4 regions of the Neorhizobium sp. R1-B genome follow, and region 4 is predicted to be linked to each of the others. Evidence: predicted binding sites of a transcription regulator. Region 4 holds the regulator's gene; each other region holds the start of a gene.
The links. The regulator HrcA, encoded in region 4, represses chaperone genes, less so after heat shock. The targets are predictions, from matches to a motif close to GTTAGCACTCNCNNNNNGNGAGTGCTAAC.
Positions count from the first base shown of each region.

Region 1: a site for HrcA is predicted at 1,583-1,611, ahead of groES (co-chaperone GroES). Genes of this name have one in related genera too.
Region 2: a site for HrcA is predicted at 1,743-1,771, ahead of EDE05_RS09340 (co-chaperone GroES). Genes of this name have one in related genera too.
Region 3: a site for HrcA is predicted at 2,299-2,327, ahead of groES (co-chaperone GroES). Genes of this name have one in related genera too.

Region 1 covers NZ_SOEM01000003.1:21,183-24,972, reverse strand. The annotation lists gene EDE05_RS05070 (cytochrome c oxidase subunit 3) at 1-505, opposite strand, end outside; gene EDE05_RS26720 (hypothetical protein) at 627-782, shown strand; gene EDE05_RS05065 (hypothetical protein) at 943-1,167, shown strand; gene EDE05_RS05060 (aspartate-semialdehyde dehydrogenase) at 1,217-1,489, opposite strand; gene groES (co-chaperone GroES) at 1,758-2,072, shown strand; gene groL (chaperonin GroEL) at 2,122-3,750, shown strand.
Region 2 covers NZ_SOEM01000005.1:57,764-61,553, reverse strand. The annotation lists gene EDE05_RS09345 (sensor histidine kinase) at 1-386, shown strand, start outside; gene EDE05_RS09340 (co-chaperone GroES) at 1,826-2,143, shown strand; gene groL (chaperonin GroEL) at 2,191-3,790, shown strand, end outside.
Region 3 covers NZ_SOEM01000001.1:112,234-116,023, forward strand. The annotation lists gene chrA (chromate efflux transporter) at 1-1,260, opposite strand, end outside; gene EDE05_RS00480 (sulfurtransferase/chromate resistance protein) at 1,268-2,086, opposite strand; gene groES (co-chaperone GroES) at 2,383-2,679, shown strand; gene groL (chaperonin GroEL) at 2,735-3,790, shown strand, end outside.
Region 4 covers NZ_SOEM01000001.1:487,067-490,856, forward strand. The annotation lists gene grpE (nucleotide exchange factor GrpE) at 1-494, opposite strand, end outside; gene hrcA (heat-inducible transcriptional repressor HrcA) at 612-1,691, opposite strand; gene rph (ribonuclease PH) at 1,861-2,577, shown strand; gene EDE05_RS02305 (VOC family protein) at 2,593-3,000, shown strand; gene rdgB (RdgB/HAM1 family non-canonical purine NTP pyrophosphatase) at 3,009-3,653, shown strand; gene hemW (radical SAM family heme chaperone HemW) at 3,655-3,790, shown strand, end outside.

The DNA.
Region 1 (3,790 bases), on a different contig from region 4:
TATCGATGACATGCCATATGGTGGTCAGGATGACGATCGTCGAACGTTCCAGCCGGATCGACGCGAACACGAAAAGGAGCGCCACGAAGGCCACATGGGCGAGGTGAAAGCCGGTGATGAGGAAATAGAGTTCGAAGAATGTCTGCAGATTCGGATCGCTCGCAGCGCCCCATTCGAAGCTGTACTCTACGCCCTTCAGCGCCACGAAGAGGATACCCAGAGCCGCGGCCAAAAGCAGGAATAAACGCTGCAGCTGGGGTTTGTCCTGATATCGGACTGCCAAAGCGGCCTGCCAGCTGCTTGCCAAAAGCACGATCGTATTGAACCCCGCGAGGCGGGGAGCGAGATGCAGCTTGGTGAGCCCAAAGCTTTCCGGATGCAATATCGACATCACCAGATAGCCAAGCAGCAGGAAGCCGAAAGCCGCCAGTTCGCCCCAGACCAGTACCCAAAGAAGAAGGTCGCCACCTTCATCCGACTCCTCGGTCGTCGGAATTGCCGCCATTCGCATGTCTCCGATGTTCTGCAGGCCGGAAAATGAAGGCAATTCCGCCGCCGTTCTTTGTCATTTCGCAAAGAAACGGCAGATCGACCGCCTAGAATGGGGTCAAAACCAAGGATCTGTCATGTCTGACGCACAGCTCGGCCTTCTGCTCGCCGCTCCCATCATCATCATATTCGCCATCGCCTTGAAGCGGATGGGCGTCCTCCAGGGCTATAGCTCATTCGCCGCCGTCGTGTTCTCCGTGGCGATAGCGGGCGTTCTGTTCTGGCAGCAATAGCCGTTCGGCATGGCGCAGCTCGCCGGCTTTGGCATTGCCCCAGCAGTCAGGCCCGGTTGCCGAGCTTCTCGTCCATAAGGGCCGGGTTCGACTTCCTCATCCGACCTCCTATATCGAGTCTCATCCAGACTGGGATGATGACACAGGAACGGAGGAAGATATGACAATGACTTCACAAGACGTCATCGCCGTACTTGGGCCCGTTGACCGGGCGCTGATTGCCGAGATTGTTGCAACCGGCGCCGAGGCTGGGGAGCTCGCCGAAGCATGGGCCTGGGTCAACAGCGACGAAGCGCTGATTGGCGAGGGTCGTCGTCTTCCGAAGGGAAGGGTTGCTGAACTCGTCGATCTTCTCTCGGCGGAAGACGAGGACTGGGAGGAATAGCTCCTGAAGCTGTTCGGAAAAGACTATCTTCCGGATCGTTAGGCAGACGTCAGTTGATGGTGAACTCTCCGTCGATCTGTTTCCATTCGTGCGGTCCGATCAGGCGTTTGTGGGTAAAGCGGATGGAATGCAGCGGACCGTCGAGATTGTCCTGCCAGAAATCCAGAAACCGGTGCATTTCCGGGAAATCGGGGGCGATGTCGTAGTCCTGCCAGACATAGGTCTGCAGCACGGATTCGAAATCCGGGATGCGATAGAGGATATGAGCAGTCGTCAGGCCGTAACCCTTGAGCTGATATTCCAAATCAGACGAAAAACGCATGCTTTGCTCCATTGCAATATTTGACGAGCCGCCTCGCGGGAAGCGGCTGATCATTGCAACGCGAGTGGGCGAATTGTTGTTCCTTTTTAGACCTTTAGCAGCCAGTGATCGAGAGTGCTAATTTTTTCGCAGACGGCCCTTGAAACTGCAATTTGCGCTAACCAAATCGATTTCGCCGATTGCTCGAAGAAGAGGATCGGCGCTCGTCCAGACCGGTCATCCGGTCCGGTGGGGAGCTTGATCATCATTGTTTGTCCAGGAGGAAAACATGGCGTTCCGACCGCTTCATGATCGCATTCTCGTTCGCCGCGTGGAGTCTGAAGAAAAGACCAAAGGCGGCATTATCATTCCCGACACCGCTAAGGAAAAGCCGCAGGAAGGCGAAGTGATCGCCGTTGGTCCCGGCGCGCGCAACGACCAGGGGCAGCTTCAGCCACTCGACGTAAAGGTGGGTGACCGCATCCTGTTCGGCAAATGGTCCGGCACCGAGATCAAGATCAACGGCGAGGACCTTCTGATCATGAAGGAAAGCGATGTCATGGGCATCATCGAAGCCCAGGCCGAGCAGAGACAGGCTGCCTGAAGCGCTTTGTCCATCAGTCAATGTAGCTGCCTAATTGAGGAGTGAAAAAATGGCTGCAAAAGAAGTCAAATTCCATACCGATGCCCGTGAGCGGATGTTGCGCGGCGTCGATGTTCTCGCCAATGCGGTCAAGGTGACGCTCGGCCCGAAAGGGCGCAATGTCGTCATCGACAAGTCCTTCGGTGCGCCGCGCATTACCAAGGACGGCGTCTCCGTCGCCAAGGAAATTGAACTGGAGGACAAGTTCGAGAATATGGGTGCGCAGATGCTGCGCGAGGTGGCATCGAAGACCAACGACCTTGCCGGCGACGGCACCACGACCGCAACGGTTCTCGCCCAGGCCATCGTCAAAGAAGGTGCCAAGGCGGTTGCGTCCGGCATGAACCCGATGGATCTGAAGCGCGGCATCGACCTTGCTGTCGACGCTGTCGTGAAAGAATTGAAGGCCAACGCCCGCAAAATCTCCAACAATTCGGAAATCGCCCAGGTCGGCACTATTTCCGCCAACGGCGACACCGAAATCGGCCGCTATCTCGCAGAAGCGATGGATAAAGTCGGCAATGAGGGCGTGATCACGGTTGAAGAAGCCAAGACCGCCGAGACCGAACTCGAAGTGGTCGAAGGCATGCAGTTCGACCGAGGTTATCTCTCGCCCTATTTCGTGACCAACCAGGACAAGATGCGGGTCGAACTCGAAGACCCCTATATTCTGATCCACGAAAAGAAGCTCTCCAACCTGCAGTCGATGCTGCCGGTTCTCGAAGCCGTCGTGCAGTCCGGCAAGCCGCTTCTCATTATTGCCGAAGACGTGGAAGGTGAGGCGCTGGCAACGCTCGTTGTCAACAAGCTGCGCGGTGGCCTCAAGGTCGCGGCCGTCAAGGCCCCGGGCTTCGGCGACCGTCGCAAGGCCATGCTCGAAGACATCGCCATCCTCACGGGCGGCACTGTCATCTCTGAAGACCTCGGCATCAAGCTCGAGAATGTTACCCTCAACATGCTCGGCCGCTCCAAGAAGGTCTCGATCGAAAAGGAGAACACGACTATCATCGATGGTGCCGGCTCCAAGGCTGAAATCGACGGCCGGACGGCCCAGATCCGCGCGCAGATCGAGGAAACCACTTCGGATTACGACCGCGAGAAGCTCCAGGAGCGCCTCGCCAAGCTCGCCGGCGGCGTTGCGGTTATCCGCGTCGGCGGTTCGACCGAAGTCGAAGTGAAGGAAAAGAAGGACCGCGTTGACGACGCTCTGCATGCCACCCGGGCGGCCGTCGAGGAAGGTATCCTTCCGGGCGGTGGCGTCGCACTGCTGCGCGCTATCAAGACCTTGGACAATGTTCAGACCTCCAACGCAGATCAGCGCGTCGGGGTCGATATCGTCCGTCGTGCGATCGAGGCTCCGGTCCGCCAGATCGCCGAAAATGCCGGCGCCGAAGGGTCGATCATCGTCGGCAAGCTGCGGGAGAACTCCGAATTCTCCTACGGCTGGAACGCGCAGACGAACGAATTCGGCGATCTCTATTCCATGGGCGTGATCGATCCCGCCAAGGTCGTTCGAGCCGCCCTCCAGGATGCCGCGTCCGTTGCCGGTCTTCTGGTGACGACCGAAGCCATGATCGCCGAAAAGCCCAAAAAGGAAGCCGCTGCGCCAGCAATGCCGGCTGGTGGAATGGACTTCTAACCGCCGCGAAATCCGGCCCGCCTCTAACGCAGAGACGGGC
Region 2 (3,790 bases), on a different contig from region 4:
TACTGCTAGCGCCTTACGAAGAGGAAGGAGCGTTCGCAGGCCGGATCAGAGTCGCTGTCCCCCGCATGGGCGTCGGAGAGGCGGCGGCGACCGGGCTTGCGCTCCTCATTCACGAACTTGCGACGAACTCCCTGAAGTACGGAGCTCTCTCAGTCCCGGAAGGTACGCTTGACGTGTCCGGCAGTATGATCGGCGACGACGTGGAGGTGGTCTGGACGGAGCAGGGAGGCCCCGAGGTTTCGCCCCCAGAAGGTGCTGGCGGGTACGGGAGTAAGCTCCTGTCACGCATAATGACGGGACACCTTGGCGGAACGATTAGCCATAACTGGTCCGAAAGCGGAGTCCTCGTCAAGCTGAGGATCGCCAGTAAGAAGCTCGCGGTTTAGCGAATAGGCAGTTCACGGCCAACGCCTGCAGAACCGTCGGCGCTATCGAAGCCGCTGGTTGGATGCTCTCCGCATTCGAAGAACGCATCGCGGAAGGCGACCTGCGCCATTGGAAGGAGCTTCGCAAGATTGTGAAGCAGGCAGTCAACCTTCTTCCCCCTGCGCCGCAAAGTTTTCACTGACGATTCCGGCACCCGCTTCCTTTTTCGCAGCCTCGATATCGGGAAGCTGAACCGTTCCAGATCGACTACATGGTCGTGCAGGAAATAGAGGAGGAAGAAGTGACTATGCGTCAGAACCTCGAGCCAAAACCAACCGAACCAGCAGCGGCAAAAGAAGTTGCGGTCGGATAGCGCACGAAGTAGCTTCCCCCCATCATCGGGTGACCCCATCATCCTTGCGTAATGCCGTGACGTCGGTTTGTATCCTTTGCGTTAACAATAGTGCAGTACATGCCGGCCTGACCTTGTGAAAGGTCTACCAGTGCCCAGGTCGAAGGTTTCGCGGGCTGTCCCGTAAAGACATCGAAGACTGTCCAGCTGCGATCAAGTTCTTGACGAACGGCATACCTCATTGTTTCGTGGGTCATGCGATCCTCATGAAGGATGGCAACGACCGGAATGGTCCTTGCGTTCATCAATCGCGAGCATCCTAGCACCTATCGGGGAATGAGTCCGCGTTGCTCATAGCTTCACCGCTTAAGAAGTAAGTGCCCTTGGGTGGCAAACACATGCCGACCGGATATGTTGTTGGTCGCTGGGATACCCTTGGTGGGAGAGGGGCTTTGAAAACGACAGTGACTACAGCAGGGCGTTGGAGCCCGCCAGTCGCCATCAGGATCGGCTGCGGATCATCGGAGCTGATTAGGGCCCGCGGAGGCGGCTCACTAACTCAGCATCTCTCAGCTTCAAAGAGAAGGCCCAGACGTTTTTCCCGCCTGGGCCTCCAAACAGTCCGTTGGATATTCATAGGGTCACCTGTCGGTTTGGGCGTCAATAGCTCCAACGGGTAAAAGCCCCCAAGTGCCCTCTATCACGAGGAAGGGGAAACCCAGTCGATCTCGATGCGCGACATCTGTTGCGGTAATATCGTGCAGCATATATTGGCCGATTTTCCGACAGGTTCACCAAGCAAAAGTAGAGAGCATTGCGGCTTGCATATGAAGATGTAAACCGTCCTTGGGATTAAAAGTCTACGACCAAATTCAGGGTCTGCGGCGGGCTTGAATTCTTGGGCCGCCTTATTGGAAGAATTCACCGCGACAAGACATGCTTAATATGAATAATTATTTTGGCGCGTTCCAATTTAGGTCCATATGGATCAAAAAATACTATCCTTTCCCTAAATAATATTTTTCTTGGCAATCCTATCAATCGAGTGCCAGAGAGCCTATAAAGAAATTGCAGCCGCCCTATACGCCGGCAGCAGAAAGATTTCTCATGACATTCCGTCCCCTCCACGACCGCGTCGTCATCCGACGCGCCGAAGGCGATCTCATATCCGAGGGCGGGATCATCATTCCCGATACCGCCAAGGAAAAGCCGCAAGAAGGCGAAGTGATCGCCGTCGGCCCCGGCCTGCGTGATGAAAGCAGCAAGCTGATCCCGCTAGATGTGAAGGCCGGTGACGTCATCCTGTTCGCAAAATGGTCCGGCACCGAGGTCAAGATCGACGGCGAAGACCTTCTGATCATGAAGGAGTCCGACATCATGGGCATCGTGGAGAAGACCGGAGCGCCCGCCGGAAAGGCTGCCTGATCCGTCGCATTCCGATCCTGTACCTCAAAACCGAACTGGACCAGACCATGTCTGCCAAGGAAATCATCTTCTCCACCGACGCCCGCGATCGCCTGCTTCGCGGTGTCGAACTGCTCAACAACGCCGTCAAGGTGACACTCGGCCCAAAGGGTCGCAATGTCGTCATCGACAGGTCCTTTGGCGCGCCACGCATCACCAAGGACGGTGTCTCGGTCGCCAAGGAAATCGAGCTTGCCGACAAATTCGAGAACATGGGCGCACAGATGGTGCGCGAAGTCGCGTCCAGGACCAACGACCTTGCCGGCGACGGCACCACGACCGCAACGGTGCTTGCGGCCTCCATCTTCCGCGAAGGTGCCAAGCTGGTCGCCGCCGGCATGAACCCCATGGACTTGAAGCGCGGCATCGACCTTGCGGTTGCGGCGGTGCTGGCAGAGATCAAGGCGCGCGCCACAAAGGTCAGTTCATCGAGCGAAATCGCCCAGGTCGGCACGATCGCCGCCAATGGCGATGCGACCGTGGGCGAGATGATCGCCCACGCTATGGACAAGGTGGGCAATGAGGGCGTCATCACGGTCGAGGAGGCCAAGACGGCCGAGACCGAACTCGATGTCGTCGAGGGCATGCAGTTCGACCGCGGTTATCTTTCGCCCTATTTCGTGACCAATACGGAGAAGATGCGCGTAGAGCTGGAGGATCCCTATATCCTCATCCACGAAAAGAAGCTCGGCAACCTTCAGGCATTGCTGCCTATCCTGGAAGCCGTGGTACAGAGCGGCAAGCCGCTTTTAATCATCTCCGAGGATGTCGAAGGCGAGGCGCTGGCGACATTGGTTGTCAACAAGTTGCGTGGCGGCCTGAAGGTCGCGGCGGTCAAGGCTCCGGGCTTCGGCGATCGCCGCAAGGCCATGCTGGACGACATCGCCCTTCTGACGGCGGGCCAGATGATCTCCGAGGATCTCGGGATCAAGCTGGAAAATGTCACGCTCGACATGCTCGGCCGCACCAAGCGCGTGCTGATCGAGAAGGATACGACCACGATCATCGATGGCGCTGGCGAAAAATCCCAGATCGCTGCGCGTATTGGCCAGATCAAGGCACAGATCGAAGATACGACCTCCGACTACGACAAGGAAAAGCTGCAGGAACGGCTGGCGAAACTCTCCGGCGGGGTCGCGGTGATCCGTGTCGGCGGCTCGACCGAGCTTGAAGTCAAGGAAAAGAAGGACCGGATCGACGACGCCCTCAATGCCACCCGCGCGGCGGTCGAAGAAGGGATCGTTCCAGGCGGTGGCGTCGCCTTGCTGCGCGCAAAATCGGCTCTGACGGGACTGACGAGCGAGAATGCCGACGTGACGGCGGGGATTTCGATCGTGCTCAGGGCGCTGGAAGCCCCGATCCGGCAGATCGCCGACAATGCCGGCGCCGAAGGCTCGATCGTCATTGGAAAACTGGCCGACAGCACGAACCCCAATCAGGGTTTTGACGCGCAGACGGAAACCTATGTCGATATGATCGAGGCCGGCATTGTCGATCCCGCCAAGGTGGTTCGGACTGCCCTGCAGGATGCCGGCTCGATCGCAGCACTTCTAATCACCGCTGAAGCAATGATTGCAGACGTGCCCGTGAAGGAACCTGCGGCCGGCA
Region 3 (3,790 bases), 370 kb from region 4:
CCGGAACAAAAGAACCGCCGAAAGCAGGAAAAGCAGGAAGGCGGCCAGGTCAAGGCTCGTCCAGACCGGCCAGGAAACATGGAGGCCGGCCGCCGGCCACAGCGGGATTTCGCCGACCTCGCGGAAGAGGACATGCATCCCGAACCAGATGGCGAGATTAAGGATGACCCCCACCACAGCGGCCGTGATCGCCGAGAGGGCCGCTGAAAATGTCGCGTTGCCGCGGAGCCGCTCGATGAAGGGTGCCCCGGCAAAAATCCAGATGAAGCTCGGCACGAAGGTGGCCCAGGCGACCAGTAGGGCGCCGATGACGCCGCCCGTGACGGCTCCCAGCCCGGCAGCTTCGCGGAAGCCGACAAGGAAGCCGACGAAAGAAAGCACCAATACCAGCGGCCCCGGCGTTGTTTCCGCCAGCGCCAGCCCGTCCAGCATTTCGCCCGGCCTCAGCCAGCCGTAATCCTGGACTGCGACCTGCGCCACGTAGGCAAGCACCGCATAAGCCCCGCCGAAAGTGACCAGGGCCATCTTGGAGAAGAAAGTGAACATCGCCGACAGGGCCTCTGTACCGGAGACCAGCCAGAGGGCCAGAAGCGGAAGCTGCCAGACAGCGACCCAGAAGACGAGCGTCGCAACCGCCTTCAAAGCCGGCGGGCGTTTTGGAAGATCGATGGGCGCGGCGGCTCCTGTCGGCCGGCTTCCGCCGGGACGGACGGAGACGAAGCCAGCGATGCCCGCCAGCAGCACGACCAGCGGAAACGGAAGGCTGAAAAAGAACAGCGATATGAAGGCCAGAGCCGCAATGGCGACGAGGAACCGGCTCTTCAACGTCTTGCGGCCGAGCCGGATCACCGCTTCGACGACGATCGCCAGCACCGCCGCTTTCAGGCCATAGAAGAGGCCGGTCAGCCAGGTCGTGTCCTGGTAGAGCGAATAGGCGGTCGAAAGGCCGATGATGACTGCCAGGCCGGGAATGACGAACAGAAGCCCGGCGATTATGCCTCCGCGGGTACCATGCATCAACCAGCCGATATAAGTCGCCAGTTGCTGCGCTTCAGGCCCCGGCAGCAGCATGCAGTAATTCAGCGCGTGAAGAAACCGCTCCTCGGAAATCCAGCGCTTCTCATCCACCAGGATCCGGTGCATCAGACCTATCTGACCCGCGGGGCCACCAAAGCTCAATACTCCAATCTTGGCGAAAACCGCCGTCATCTCCCTAAGTCCGACAGGGCCGGAAACCTCTTCCTTCACCATCGCGTCCATTGCCGTGTCACTTCCGTCCGCCATGGGATACCCAATCATGTTTCTCGTCCGCCGCGTCGCGAGCCCAACGATAAAGTGCGTCATAGATGAGCATACCCTGCTCCATCTGTTCCAGATCGCTGGAATACATCCGCGACAGGCCAAGCGATATCGCCAGGAGCCCCGCAGCCTGAGGCTCAAGGTCGGGTCGGTCCGTGTCGGCGCCTCGGACGATCCGAGCGAGGTGGCCGAGTGCGGGAAATGACAATCCGAACTCCTCGATCATGACATCGAAGCTGCAGAGTTCGCCGCGATGGCTCCAGAAGACGCCTTCGATATCGAAAGACGTCGCGCCGAAGCGGTCGGCGACGGCCTCGACCTCTACAGCCGAGACGAATAGAAAAGTGGCGCCGGGATCAACAAAGCGGCGGATCAGCCAGGGACAGGCGATGCGGTCGATTTTCGGCCGGGCGCGCGTTACCCAGAGTGTCGCGCCGTCGGCCTTCCTGTCGGGGATCCTTTCCACAGGCAGGAGCGGCAGCCCGAGTTCCCGCCAGCTTTCGAAACCTCCCTCCAGAACCTCTGCCTCGGCGCCCGCAATACGCAGGAAGGCCGCAACGCCTTCGCTCAGCTTGCGGCCCTTCTGGCAGACGACCACAACCCATCGCCGGTTCAACGACGGAGCCCAATCGGCGACATCGTGGTGAGCCTTCTTGAGCGAAGCCGGCAGCAGGAAAGGGTTTTCGGCAAAGTCGTCCCGGTCGCGCACGTCGATAATCAGCGGCGCCTTGGGAGTACCGATTAATCGTGCCAATTTCTCAGATGAGATAGCATTATAAGTCGCCATGGTCGTGCCCTCTAAGGTTCATATGTGATAGTCATATGAAGGACGCGAACTTCGGCATGGCGCCTCGTGGGGCACTCGCAAACCCCATATATCATTTAGACGAAATTGCTACTCCAAAGTCAAGTTTCAGCAATCGCCCGGCTCCTCGCGAAGCGCTGTTTTTTCTGTCCCTATCCTTGACTCTTCCGCTCGCCGAGCCTACATCCGCGGCGCTTAGCACTCCCTGGAGGTGAGTGCTAACATTCCAGCGGATCATCACGTGATCCGTCAATGTCATTTGATCGAGGGATTAGACAATGGCAAACACCAATTTCCGCCCCCTGCACGATCGCGTCGTCGTTCGTCGCGTCGAGTCTGAAGAAAAGACCAAGGGCGGCATCATCATTCCTGATACCGCCAAGGAAAAGCCGCAGGAAGGCGAAATCGTCGCCGTCGGTTCTGGCGCCCGCGATGAATCCGGCAAGGTCGTCGCTCTCGACGTCAAGGCTGGCGACCGCGTTCTCTTCGGCAAGTGGTCCGGCACCGAAGTCAAGATCAACGGCGAAGACCTTCTGATCATGAAGGAAGCCGACATCATGGGCATCATCGGCTGATAAGCCGCCTGTCCTTACCGAAATTCGCTGACACCCCTTTTCAGGAGTTCTCAAAATGGCAGCTAAAGAAGTCAAATTCGGCCGCACCGCACGTGAAAAGATGCTGCGTGGCGTCGACATTCTCGCTGACGCAGTCAAGGTAACGCTCGGCCCGAAGGGTCGTAACGTCGTTATCGACAAGTCCTTCGGTGCGCCGCGCATCACCAAGGACGGCGTCTCCGTCGCCAAGGAAATCGAACTGGAAGACAAGTTCGAAAACATGGGCGCCCAGATGGTCCGCGAAGTCGCTTCGAAGACCAACGACATCGCCGGCGACGGCACCACCACCGCTACGGTTCTCGCTCAGGCTATCGTTCGCGAAGGCAACAAGGCCGTCGCAGCCGGCATGAACCCGATGGACCTGAAGCGCGGCATCGATCTCGCCGTAGCCGAAGTCGTCAAGGATCTCCAGGCCAAGGCCAAGAAGATCAACACTTCGGAAGAAGTTGCCCAGGTCGGCACGATCTCCGCAAACGGCGAGCGCCAGATCGGCCTCGACATTGCTGAAGCCATGCAGAAGGTCGGCAACGAAGGCGTCATCACGGTTGAAGAAGCCAAGACCGCCGAAACCGAACTCGAAGTGGTCGAAGGCATGCAGTTCGACCGCGGCTACCTGTCGCCCTACTTCGTGACCAACCCGGAAAAGATGGTTGCCGATCTCGATGACGCTTACATTCTCCTTCACGAGAAGAAGCTCTCGAACCTGCAGGCCATGCTCCCGGTTCTCGAAGCCGTCGTTCAGACCGGCAAGCCGCTCCTGATCATCGCTGAAGACGTCGAAGGCGAGGCACTTGCTACCCTCGTCGTCAACAAGCTGCGCGGTGGCCTGAAGATTGCTGCCGTCAAGGCTCCGGGCTTCGGCGACCGCCGCAAGGCCATGCTGGAAGACATCGCCATCCTCACGGGCGGCACTGTGATCTCCGAAGACCTCGGCATCAAGCTCGAGAATGTCACCCTCGACATGCTCGGCCGCTCCAAGAAGGTCTCGATCTCCAAGGAAAACACCACGATCGTCGACGGTGCCGGCGCCAAGTCCGACATCGAAGGCCGCGTCAATCAGATCAAGGCGCAG
Region 4 (3,790 bases):
TTTGGAATTTCGAACATGGCCTGATGGAAGTGCGGGTCGAATTTCTGGCCTTCCGCCTCGATCTTCTTGATGCCGTGACGCTCGAGCGCCGAGAGCATGGAGCGCTCCGTCAGTTCGACGCCTTCGAGAAGCGTCGTCAACGCCGCGTCGGCAGCTGCGCGCATTTCCGTCGGAACGGCATCCAGTGCACGGCGCAGATTGTCGGAAACGGCAAGCATGTCGCGCGCAAAGCCGGCGACGGCATAGGACTTGGCATCCTTGACATCGCGGTCGGTGCGGCGGCGCAGGTTGTCCATTTCGGCGGCAAGACGCAGGAAGCGATCACGCAATTCGTTGTTCTCCGCCTTCAAAACCTCGATGGGGTCGGGCTCGGCCGCGGCCGGCGCTTCGGCTGCGCCCTGGTTGGCCGCGTCCTGAAGAGCAGACGCCACGGCTTCCGCCGTATTCTCGGCGGCGGCTGCGTCAGGTCCGTGCTTCTTGGTTTCGTCGGTCATGACGGTCTCCGGTTATTCTTCACTGGGATATATGGCTTTGGATTTGTGCCCGATATCGAGGTTTAAAGTGGAAAAATCAAGGCTCGCCGGGAAACTTGCGCCGGCATTCAGCCGGTTTCAGCGCGACAGCCTTGCCAGAAGCTGGGCCGTATAATCCACCATGGGTACGATGCGGGAATAATTGAGGCGCGTCGGCCCGATCACCCCGACGGCCCCCACGATCCGGTCCTCGCCGTCGCGATAGGGCGCGACGATCAAGGAAGAACCGGAGAGCGAGAAAAGCTTGTTTTCCGAGCCGATGAAAATGCGGACCCCGGGACCTTTCTCGGCAAGCTCCAGGATTTCGATCAGGCTGTCCTTTTTTTCCAGATCGTCGAAGAGAAGCCGCAGCCGGTCGAGATCAGCCGTCTCATCGAGGCCCTGAAGCAGGTTGGCGCGGCCGCGGACAATAAGCTGGCTCGGTTTGCCTTCCTCGCTGTCGCCGGACCAGACCGCCAGCCCCCGTTCGACCAGATCCTGGGAGAGGGCATAAAGCTCGCTCTGGACCGCATCCTTCAGCTTCGTGAGCTGGTTGCGCAGTTCCGGTAGGGTCTGGCCCGTCAGGTGGGCGTTCAGGAAATTCGCAGCCTCCACCAATTGCGAGGACGTGACGCCCGCCGGCAATTCGATGATACGGTTTTCTACCTGGTTATGGTCGCCGACCAATACGGCAAGCGCCTTTGTCGGCTCAAGGCGGATAAATTCCACATGCTTGAGGACCGGATCGCTTTTGGTTGTGATGACGAGGCCGGCGCCACGCGACACGCCGGAGAGCATCAGGCTCGCTTCCGCCATCAGGCTTTCCATCGGCTGATCGCGATCGGCGCGGCGAACCTGCCGGTCTATTGCAGAGCGCTCCTCCTCCGAGAGGTTTCCGACCTGCATGAAGGCATCGACAAAGAAACGCAGGCCTGTCTGCGTCGGCAGGCGGCCGGCACTGACATGCGGCGAATAGATGAGGCCGAGTTCTTCCAGATCACTCATGACATTGCGCACGGAAGCCGGCGAGAGCGACATGGGCAGGAGACGCGAAAGATTTCGGGAGCCGAGCGGCTCGCCGTTTTCGAGATAGCTTTCGACGATGCGACGGAATATTTCCCGCGAACGGTCATCGAGCACGGATCCGTTGTCTCTACCCGTCGGTCCAGAAAAACCCATCAATCCTTCACCGTACCGTTGATCTCCAAAGGAAATATAGTCATTCCCCCGGCCGGCGCAAATTGGAAATAATGTTCTTCCGTGACACCGCTGTAACCGGCCGGGGCTTTTCCTTTGCAAAAGAGCGGCGGCGGTCTTAGAAGACGCCAACGCAATTCAGGAGCAGAGCATGAGGCCTTCAGGCAGACAAACAGACCAGATGCGCAAGGTCTCGTTCGAGCGCAATTTTTCCAAACATGCGGAAGGCTCCTGCCTCGTCAAGTTCGGCGACACGCATGTCCTGTGCACGGCCAGCCTTGAGGAAAAGACGCCGCCGTGGCTGCGCAATTCCGGCAAGGGCTGGGTGACTGCCGAATACGGCATGCTGCCGCGCGCTACGGGCGAACGCATGAAGCGTGAAGCGGCAGCCGGCAAGCAGGGCGGCCGGACGCAGGAGATCCAGCGTCTGATCGGCAGGTCGCTTCGGGCCGTCGTCGATCTCGAAGCGCTCGGCGAGCGGCAGATCACCGTCGACTGCGACGTCATCCAGGCCGACGGCGGCACGCGCACGGCGTCCATCACAGGCGGCTGGGTGGCGCTTTACGATTGTCTGAAGTGGATGGAAGCGCGCTCGATGATCAAGGTCGAGAAGGTGCTGAAGGATCACGTGGCGGCCATTTCCTGCGGCATCTTCGCAACCCAGCCTGTCATCGACCTCGACTATCTGGAGGATTCCGCCGCCGAGACGGACGCCAATTTCGTGATGACCGGTGCCGGTGGTATCGTCGAAGTTCAAGGCACGGCCGAGGGCGCGCCCTTCAGCCAGGACGAATTCCTGAAGCTGCTGGCATTGGCGCAGGCTGGTACGCAGGAACTGGTGGCGATGCAAAAACAGGCGATCGCCTGACGGAGGGAGGGCGCGTTGATCGAAGGCATCCTCGAAACCGCGCTCTATGCCGATGACCTTGACGCCGCCGAAGCTTTCTACGGCGGCGTTCTCGGCCTTGAAAAGGTCCTGCGTGCCGGCAACCGGCACGTCTTCTTCCGCTGCGGCCCGGGGATCCTCTTGATCTTCAATCCAGCCGAGACCACAAAGCCGCCCTCCAAGGACGCGCTGCCGGTGCCGCCGCACGGCACCAGGGGAGCCGGCCATGCCTGTTTCCGCATCAGCCGAGAGGCGATTGACAGGCTCCGGGAAAAGCTGAACAAGGCAGGCGTAGCCATCGAAAGCGACTTTCATTGGCCGAACGGCGCCTGCTCGATCTATTTCCGCGATCCGGCGGGCAACAGCCTGGAATGTGCAGAGCCGAAGCTGTGGAATATCGAATAGGAATTTTGATGCGCAAGCTCGATACCAAGACCATCGTCGTCGCCAGCCACAATGCCGGAAAAATTCGCGAGATCGCCGAGCTCATCGGCCCACTCGGCTTTTCGGCAAAATCGGCGGCCGAGCTGGCCTTTGCCGAACCGGACGAAACGGGCACGACTTTCGAAGAGAATGCAGCGATCAAGGCGCTTGCCTCGGCAAAGGCCTCCGGCCTGCCGGCGCTGTCGGACGATTCCGGCTTGGTGATCGACGCGCTGGACGGGGCGCCCGGCGTCTATACGGCCAACTGGGCGGAGCGCGAGGACGGCAGCCGCGATTTTCAGATGGCGATGGAGAAGGTCGAAAAGGCGCTGGAAGAACGCGGCGCGACGACGGCCGAACAGCGCGCCGGCCGCTTCGTCAGCGTGCTCTGCCTTGCCTGGCCCGACGGGCATACGGAGTTTTTCCGCGGCGAGGTGGAAGGCGCCGTCGTATGGCCGCCGCGCGGCACCCAGGGTTTCGGTTATGATCCCGTCTTTCAGCCGCAAGGCTATGACATCACCTTCGGGGAAATGAGCAGCGAACAGAAGCATGGTTGGCGACCCGGCGAGCCGGAGGCGCTGTCCCACCGCGCCCGCGCGTTCAAACGCTTCGTCGAAACCTGCCTGGAGGCATGAACTGACCCCCTCCCTCACTCTTCCTACCGATACACTTTTGCCCGATACGGGCGAACCGGGGTTCGGCGTCTATGTGCATTGGCCCTTCTGTGCGGCCAAATGTCCCTATTGCGACTTCAACAGCCATGTCCGCCACC